2 regions of the Streptomyces sp. NPDC001407 genome follow, and region 2 is predicted to be linked to the other one. Evidence: riboswitches for the same ligand, from Rfam matches in the RefSeq annotation. Region 2 holds a riboswitch; the other holds the start of a gene.

Region 1 (4,581 bases), on a different contig from region 2:
CGCGCCGTGGGGGAGCGGCTGCGCCGGGACATCCGCGCGGCGACGGGCCTGAGCGGCTCGGTGGGGCTCGCCGGGTCCAAGATGTTCGCCAAGATCGCCTCGGAGCGGGCCAAGCCCGACGGCCTGTTCCTCATCGAGCCGGGCACCGAGGCCGAGCTGCTGGGCCCGATGTCCGTCCGCGCCATCCCCGGCGTGGGCCCGGCCACCGCGGAGACGCTGCGCCGCGCGGGCATCACGACGGTCGCGGAGACCGGTGAGGCCGGCGAGGCGGAGCTGGTGCGGCTGCTGGGCAAGGCCCACGGCGCCGGGCTGTACGCGCTGGCCACCGGCCATGACGACCGGCCCGTCGTCGCCGAGCGGGACGCCAAGTCGGTGTCGGTGGAGGACACCTTCGAAGAGGATCTGACCGACCGCGTCCGCGTCCAGCTGGAGCTCGCCCGGCTCGCCGAGCGATGTGTCCAGCGGCTGCGCGCGGCCGGGCGCTCGGGGCGGACGGTCGTGATCAAGGTGCGGCGCTACGACTTCTCCACCCTGACCCGCTCGGAGACGCTGCGCGGGCCGACCGACGACCTCGGCGTGGTGCGGGAGGCGGCGGGGCGGCTGCTGGAGGGCGTGGACACGACGGCGGGCGTACGGCTCCTGGGCGTCGGCGTCACGGGCCTCGCCGACTACACCCAGGAGGATCTCTTCGCCCAGGCCGCGAGCGAGGCGGCGGCCGCTGCCGAAGCGGCCGCGGCGGAGATCCACCAGACCGAGGGCGAGGAGCCCGCCGAGGTGCCCGAGGCCGCCGAGTCGCATCCGCCGCGCCGCTGGCTGCCGGGGCTGGACGTGCGGCACGCGGAGTTCGGGGCGGGCTGGATCCAGGGCAGCGGGGTCGGGCGCGTCACCGTCCGCTTCGAACAGCCCTGGTCGACGCCGGGGAGAGTGCGCACCTTCGCCGTCGACGACCCCGCGCTGGAGCCGGCGGAGCCCCTGCCGCTGATCCGGACCGGGGATCAGCCGCCCGAGCCGCCGGAGCCGTTGACGGTGCCGAGACCCTCGCCGGCCCGCTCGTCCGGCCCGGACCCGGCGCCACCGGCGTCGCCGGCCGGCGGTGAGCCCGCCGTGGGGAGGGCGAGTCCGTAGTGGTGGTAGAGCTGGAGCTCCTGCTCGGGGGAGAGGTGCCGGCCGACCCCGAAGTCCGGGGCGTCCTTGATCAGGGCGCGTTCGTAGGGGACGCGCAGGGCGTCGTCCACGACCTCGCTGGGCTCCAGCGGCACGAAGACGTCCCGGCTGAACAGCCCGGTCCGTACGGCCGCCCACTCGGGCTCGCCCGTCTCGTCGTCGAGATACACCTCGTCCACGGTGCCGATCTTCGAGCCGTCACGGTCGAACGCCTTGCGGCCGATGAGACTGCGTGGATCGATATCGGTCTGCACCGTTCCTCCCATGGTTCGCGTGCCCCTCGACCGCCTCGGCAACCCCTCAAGACCCTCCCGACAACAACGAAAAGGCACAAAGCGGGAACCGGCCACTCGAGGGTTCCGCTCCTGTCCGCGCTGGTAGGCTGGCGAGTGGCCGCAGACCCCGTGCGGGAGAGTCCTCCGAGAGCCCAGCCGGGCATCGACGGGGGCGCCGAAGGAGCAAATCCTCCCCGGAATCTCTCAGGCACACGTACCGCACGGACGAGGTCACTCTGGAAAGCAGGGCGGGCCCCGGTCAGGCACGACGCCGAAGCCCGTCCTCACCGACGGTGAAAGCCGGGCCCCTGCGGCCCGGTGAAGCTCTCAGGTTGAGATGACAGAGGGGGAGGCCGTCCGGGTACCCGCGCCGTGGTACCCCTCGCAGGTCGCAATGACCAGGAGGCCTCCGCAGATGACCGCCCACCGCATCTCCCTTTCCGACCTGGAGCGTGGCACGCCCTTCGAGCGGCGCCATATAGGGCCCGACAGCGCGGCCCAGGCCAAGATGCTCGCCCAGGTCGGATTCGGCTCCCTCGACGAACTCACCGACGCCGCCGTGCCGGACGTGATCAAGGCCACCGAGGAGTCCGGGCTCCCCGACGCCCGCAGCGAGGCCGAGGTCCTCGCGGAGCTGCGCTCGCTCGCCGACCGCAACCAGGTGCTCGCCCCGATGATCGGGCTCGGCTACTACGGCACCTTCACCCCGCCGGTGATCCTGCGCAACGTCATGGAGAACCCGGCCTGGTACACCGCGTACACCCCCTACCAGCCGGAGATCTCCCAGGGCCGGCTGGAGGCGCTCCTCAACTTCCAGACCGTCGTCGCCGACCTCACCGGCCTGCCCACCTCCGGCGCCTCCCTCCTCGACGAGGGCACCGCGGCCGCCGAGGCCATGGCGCTCTCCCGCCGCGTCGGCAAGGTCAAGCAGGGCGTCTTCCTCGTGGACGCCGACACCCTGCCGCAGACCGTCGCCGTCATCCGGACCCGCGCGGAGCCGACCGGTGTCGAGGTCGTCGTCGCCGACCTCTCGCAGGGCATCCCCGAGGAGGCCGCCGAGCGCGGCGTCTTCGGCGTGCTGCTCCAGTACCCCGGCGCCTCCGGTGCCGTGCGCGACCTGCGGCCGGTCATCGAGCGCGCCCACGAGCTCGGCGCGATCGTCACCGTCGCCGCCGACCTGCTCGCGCTGACCCTGCTCACCTCGCCGGGCGCGCTCGGCACGGACATCGCGGTCGGCACGACCCAGCGCTTCGGCGTCCCCATGGGCTTCGGCGGTCCGCACGCCGGATTCATGGCCGTACGCGAGCAGTTCGCCCGCAGCCTCCCCGGCCGCCTCGTCGGCGTCTCCGTCGACGCCGACGGCAACAAGGCCTACCGCCTGGCCCTCCAGACGCGTGAGCAGCACATCCGGCGCGAGAAGGCCACCAGCAACATCTGCACCGCGCAGGTGCTGCTCGCCGTCATGGCCGGCATGTACGCCGTCTACCACGGGCCGGACGGCCTCGCCGCGATCGCCCGGCGCACGCACCGCTACGCCACGCTGCTCGCGGCGGGGCTGCGGGCCGGTGGCGTCGAGGTCGCGCACGGCTCGTACTTCGACACCCTGACCGTGCGCGTCCCCGGCCGCGCCGCCGAGGTCGTCGCCGGTGCACTCGAGCGCGGCGTCAACCTCCGCCTGGCCGACGCCGACCACGTCGGGATCGCGTGCGACGAGACCACCACCCGTGAGCTGGTGGCCGCCGTGTGGTCGGCGTTCGGGGTGGACGCCGACATCGAGGAGCTGGACGCAGCCACGCCGGACGCGCTCCCCGAGGGCCTGCTGCGCTCCGACGACTTCCTCACCCACCCGGTCTTCCACGAGCACCGCTCCGAGACCGCGATGCTGCGCTACCTGCGCCGCCTGGCCGACCGGGACTACGCCCTGGACCGCGGCATGATCCCGCTCGGTTCCTGCACCATGAAGCTCAACGCCACCACCGAGATGGAGTCGGTGACCTGGCCGGAGTTCGCCGCGCTGCACCCCTTCGCGCCCGCGTCGCAGGCCGACGGCTATCTCACGCTGATCACGGAGCTGGAGGAGCGCCTCGCCGAGATCACCGGCTACGACAAGGTCTCCCTCCAGCCGAACGCCGGCTCCCAGGGCGAGCTCGCGGGCCTGCTGGCCGTCCGCGCGTACCACCGCGCGAACGGCGACGAGCAGCGCACCGTCTGTCTCATCCCGTCCTCCGCGCACGGCACCAACGCCGCCAGCGCCGTGATGGCCGGGATGAAGGTCGTCGTCGTCAAGACCGGCGAGGACGGCGAGGTGGACGCCGACGACCTGCGCGCGAAGATAGAGCAGTACGGTCACGAACTGGCCGTCCTGATGGTCACCTACCCCTCCACGCACGGGGTGTTCGAGGAGCACATCAGCGACATCTGCGCGCTGGTGCACGACGCGGGCGGCCAGGTCTACGTGGACGGGGCGAACCTCAACGCCCTGGTCGGGGTGGCCAAGCCGGGCCGCTTCGGCGGCGACGTCTCGCACCTCAACCTGCACAAGACGTTCTGCATCCCGCACGGCGGCGGCGGTCCGGGCGTCGGCCCGGTCGCCGTGCGCGCCCACCTGGCGCCGTATCTCCCCAACCACCCGCTCCAGCCCGCCGCGGGCCCGGCCACCGGCGTCGGCCCGATCTCGGCCGCCCCGTGGGGCTCCGCGGGCATCCTGCCGATCTCCTGGGCGTACGTCCGGCTGATGGGTGGCGCGGGCCTCAAGCGCGCCACGCAGGTCGCGGTGCTCGGCGCCAACTACATCGCCAAGCGGCTGGAGCCGCACTACCCCGTGCTCTACACCGGTCCGAACGGACTGGTGGCGCACGAGTGCATCGTGGACCTGCGGCCGCTGACGAAGGCGACGGGAGTGAGCGTCGACGACGTCGCCAAGCGGCTGATCGACTACGGCTTCCACGCGCCGACCATGTCCTTCCCGGTCGCGGGCACCCTGATGATCGAGCCGACGGAGAGCGAGGACCTCGCCGAGCTGGATCGTTTCTGCGATGCGATGATCGCCATCCGCGCCGAGATCGAGAAGGTCGGCTCCGGCGAGTGGACGAAGGACGACAACCCGCTGCGGAACGCCCCGCACACCGCCGCCTCGGTGACC
Region 2 (4,581 bases):
CAGACACTGCCCTCGGCCAGTGCCTGGAGCAGCGCCTCGTACGTGTCGTACCGACCGGGCGCCACTTGGCGCAGCATCTGCTCCACGCCGCTCTCCGCGCCCGCGCTCACCTGGGTCCGCCTCTTTCCTCGGCCGTCTCCCGGCCGCCCACTCCGTTGCCCCGGGGCGCGGCAGCGCCCCCGGTCCGGTCATCCAACCAGCTTACGAGCCCGCGGCGGCGGGCACGGGAGGAGTCACAGGTCACGGTCGTAGAACGGGCGCAACCGCGCCGACATCCAGTCACCGACCGGATCCCGCGCCACGTCGAGGAAGACGAGCTGCACGGGCCAGGCCACGGGCGCCGTGCCGAGCGCCCGGCCGAGGGCGTCCAGGACGGCGGTGCGGCTGCCGGGGTCGGGCAGGTCGAGCTCGACGCCGATGAACAGCGCCGGGTCGCCGCCCTCGACGCTGGCCAGCGTCCGGCGCGCGGTCCGCACGACCTTGGCGGCCGCGAACTCCAGCCCGGCGGCGGCCAGGAAGGCGGTGGGCTCCTCCTGCCAGTCCGGCTCGAAGAGCCGCACCCGGCCGCCGGTGGCGTCGCCGTCGAGGGCCGTGCGGCCGGCCCGGCACAGCTCGGCGACGGCGGGCGGCGGCAGCGGCGCGCCGATGGCGCCCTCGGGGTTGACCGCGATGCCGACCTGCGGGGGCAGGCCACGGGCGAACTCGACGGCGGGCGCCACGGTGAAGGACATCCGGTCGCCGACGACGCGCAGGAACTCCGCCTCGGAGCTGAACACCGGTACGTAGGCGGCGCCGTCCAGCTCCAGGGTGGGGATGTCGAGGCCGGGGCTGTCGGGCCCGCCGCCGCTGGGCAGCGGCACCCACAGGTGGCTGCGGCCGAGCACCTCGACGATGCGGGCACCGGCGCCGGGCACGCTCAGGGAGGCGGCGAGCACCGCTTCGAGTTCATTGGCGGGCCAGCCCTCGGGGAGGCCCCCAAGGGGGGCACCGGCCGGGGCCGCGGGCCGACCGTACTGCTCGGGGATGCTCATCTCGTCCAACTCGCCCAACGCCGTCCAACCACCGTATCGACAAAGCCGCAACCGAACCCTAACGGCTGCGCCCCCGTCCGCTCCCGTCGGCTGCCGGAATCGGCACCGATGTCCCAGGTCAGGATGGACCGGGGCGGAAGCAGGGGGCGCATCGGGGGATGACTGTTCCCCCATCGCTCCCCTACCGCTCCCCCACCGATCTCTCACCGGGAACGACGCTCGCGGCAGGCATCGGGTTGCACAGGAACACCGCCCGTCACACGGCGCCGTCACACGGCAGTGCCGGTCAGCCGAACGAGATCCGGTCGAGGCCGTCGGCGGTCCGCCGGGAGAGCAGCACCACCGATGCCACGCCGCGCGGCACCTCCCCGGCGGCCGCCCCGGCGAGCAGGCGGGCCATCGCCCGCCGGTGGCCGCGGAACGCGTGGGCCGAGACGCCCCGGCCCCGCGCCCGCTGGCCCGCCAGCGCCGTCCTCGCGCCCACGTCCAGCACCACCAGGTGCACCCCGGCCCCGCGCCGCCGCGCGGCGCGCACGGACCAGCGCCGCACCCAGCCCCGCTCCCCGCAGTCGTGCACGACGACGCTCGCCCCGGAGCGCAACGCCCGCCGCAGGGCGGCGTAGTGGAGGGCCCGCGCGACCGGGCGGTAGACGCCGTACGGCAGCCGGGGCGGCGTGCGCCGCTCCAGCCGCTCGCGGGAGTCCTGCGAATCGACGCACCAGACGACCTCGCCCGCGCCGTCCAGGGCGGGCACCACCCGCCGCATCAGGGTGGACTTGCCGCTGCCGGGCAGCCCGGAGACGATCACCAGATCCCCGGCCGAGCAGCGCAGCTCCGCGCACGCCGGGCCGCCGCGCAGGTCGACGACGCCCGACGGCGGCCCGAGCGCCTGCCGTTCGGGCGGCGCGGACCCCGCCCGCTCCGCCTCCGTACTTCGCGTCCGCACCCCGATCGCCCTCCCCCGTGCCGTGCCTGCCCCGTACCCGTGAAATGTAAAGAAAAGGTAATCCAATTGAGAGGCCGGTGGGCAGTCCCTCACGCGCCGGTCCGTGCAATGATGTGCGCGCCAACTGCGTACCCAACTGCATACCGGCCGCTCGAATCCACGCGGGAGAGTTCCAGCCACCGAGCTGGGCGCCGAAGGAGCAAGTTCCTCCCTTGAATCTCTCAGGCCCCGTACCGCGTGGGCGAGGCAGATCTGAAAAGCGGGCCGCCCGTGCGGTCCCACCCAAGGTGCAAGCCGAGGACGCGCTCGTCGCCGACCGCTCCCGGTGAACCTCTCAGGTTCCGATGACAGATGGGGAGGACGTCCTCACTGCCATGCCTGGGAGCCCACACCATGACCGTTGCCCCTCGCCGAACGGCCCTCGACGCGCTGCACCGCGCGCTGGGCGCCACGATGACCGATTTCGCCGGCTGGGACATGCCCCTGCGTTACGGCAGCGAGCGCGACGAGCACGTCGCCGTGCGCACGCGCGCCGGTCTCTTCGACCTCTCCCACATGGGCGAGATCACCCTCACCGGCCCCGGGGCGGGCCAGGCGCTCGACCACGCGCTGGTCGGCAACCTCTCCGCGCTGGCCGTCGGCCGCGCCCGCTACACCATGATCTGCGCCGCCGACGGCGGCATCCTGGACGACCTGATCGTCTACCGCCTCGCCGACGCGGAGTACATGGTCGTCGCCAACGCCTCCAACGCCCAGGTGGTGCTGGACGCGCTGACCGAGCGCGCCGCCGGTTTCGAGGCCGAGGTCCGCGACGACCGTGAGAACTACGCGCTGCTCGCCGTCCAGGGTCCTGAGTCTCCCGGCATCCTGAAGTCTTTGACGGACGCCGACCTCGACGGCCTCAAGTACTACGCGGGCCTGCCGGGCACCGTGGCGGGCGTGCCGGCGCTGATCGCCCGCACCGGCTACACCGGCGAGGACGGCTTCGAGCTCTTCGTCGCCCCGGCCGACGCCGAGAAGCTCTGGCAGGCGCTGACCGACGCGGGCGCCGGGGCGGGCCTCGTGCCGTGCGGCCTCTCCTGCCGCGACACGCTGCGTCTGGAGGCGGGCATGCCGCTCTACGGGCACGAGCTGACGACCGCCACCACGCCCTTCGACGCGGGCCTGGGCCGGGTCGTGAAGTTCGACAAGGAGGGCGACTTCGTGGGCCGGGAGGCGCTCGCGGCCGCCGCCGAGCGCGCGGAGAGCGCCCCGCCGCGCAAGCTGGTCGGCCTGATCGCGACGGGTCGCCGGGTGCCGCGCGCCGGATATCCGGTGGTCTCCGGCGGCGAGGTCATCGGCGAGGTCACCTCCGGTGCACCCTCGCCCACGCTCGGCAAGCCGATCGCCATCGCGTATGTCGACGCCGCGCACTCCACGCCCGGTACAAATGACGTATCTGTGGACATTCGCGGCAGCCACGAGCCCTACGAGGTCGTCGCCCTGCCCTTCTACAAGCGGCAGCGCTGACCCCTTCCGGTCCCGTTCCCGTCTCACCTGTCAATACCCGTTGCACAAGCACCCTCGCGCATCCAGGAGAATCAAGCCATGAGCAACCCCCAGCAGCTGCGCTTCAGCAAGGAGCACGAGTGGCTGTCGGCCGTCGACGAGAACGGCGTGGCGACGGTCGGCATCACCGAGTTCGCGGCCAACGCGCTCGGTGACGTGGTCTACGCCCAGCTCCCGGAGGTCGGCGACGCGGTCACCGCGGGCGAGACCTGTGGCGAGCTGGAGTCGACCAAGTCGGTCAGCGACCTGTTCTCCCCGGTGAGCGGCGAGGTCGTCGACGCGAACCAGGACGTCCAGGACGACCCCTCGCTGGTGAACTCCGCCCCCTTCACGGGCGGCTGGCTGTTCAAGGTGAAGATCACGGACGAGCCGGCGGACCTGATGTCCGCCGACGAGTACACCGCCTTCGCCGGCTGATCCCGCCCCACCCTCCTCCCGCCCAGGAAGTCCAGGAAGAACTCATGTCGCTTCTGAACAGCTCCCTCCATGAGCTCGACCCCGACGTCGCCGCCGCTGTCGACGCCGAACTCCACCGCCAGCAGTCCACCCTGGAGATGATCGCGTCGGAGAACTTCGCTCCGGTCGCCGTCATGGAGGCCCAGGGCTCCGTCCTCACCAACAAGTACGCCGAGGGCTACCCGGGCCGCCGCTACTACGGTGGCTGCGAGCACGTCGACGTCGTCGAGCAGATCGCCATCGACCGGATCAAGGCGCTCTTCGGCGCCGAGCACGCGAACGTCCAGCCGCACTCCGGTGCGCAGGCGAACGCGGCCGCGATGTTCGCGCTGCTCAACCCCGGCGACACCATCCTGGGCCTGAACCTCGCCCACGGCGGGCACCTGACCCACGGCATGAAGATCAACTTCTCCGGCAAGCTCTACAACGTGGTCGCGTACCACGTCGACGAGGCGACCAACCTGGTCGACATGGACGAGGTCGAGCGCCTCGCCAAGGAGCACCGCCCGAAGCTGATCGTCGCCGGCTGGTCGGCCTACCCGCGCCAGCTGGACTTCGCGGCCTTCCGCCGGATCGCGGACGAGGTCGGCGCCTACCTGA

The links. Region 2 has a riboswitch for glycine ahead of gcvT (glycine cleavage system aminomethyltransferase GcvT). Riboswitches for the same ligand answer to the same signal wherever they lie in the genome.
Region 1: it holds a riboswitch for glycine, as region 2 does, so the genes downstream of both, gcvP (aminomethyl-transferring glycine dehydrogenase) here and gcvT (glycine cleavage system aminomethyltransferase GcvT) in region 2, are expected to answer to the same signal.

The regions. Positions count from the first base shown of each region.
Region 1 is NZ_JBIAWF010000007.1:9,602-14,182, forward strand. It holds partial or broken gene ACFY1P_RS12345 (DNA polymerase IV) at 1-988, shown strand, start outside; gene ACFY1P_RS12350 (PRC-barrel domain-containing protein) at 996-1,430, opposite strand; glycine riboswitch at 1,562-1,669, shown strand; gene gcvP (aminomethyl-transferring glycine dehydrogenase) at 1,855-4,581, shown strand, end outside.
Region 2 is NZ_JBIAWF010000001.1:134,833-139,413, forward strand. It holds gene ACFY1P_RS00615 (enhanced serine sensitivity protein SseB C-terminal domain-containing protein) at 1-77, opposite strand, end outside; gene ACFY1P_RS00620 (enhanced serine sensitivity protein SseB) at 234-1,031, opposite strand; gene ACFY1P_RS00625 (AAA family ATPase) at 1,318-1,977, opposite strand; glycine riboswitch at 2,130-2,223, shown strand; gene gcvT (glycine cleavage system aminomethyltransferase GcvT) at 2,371-3,486, shown strand; gene gcvH (glycine cleavage system protein GcvH) at 3,565-3,942, shown strand; gene glyA (serine hydroxymethyltransferase) at 3,987-4,581, shown strand, end outside.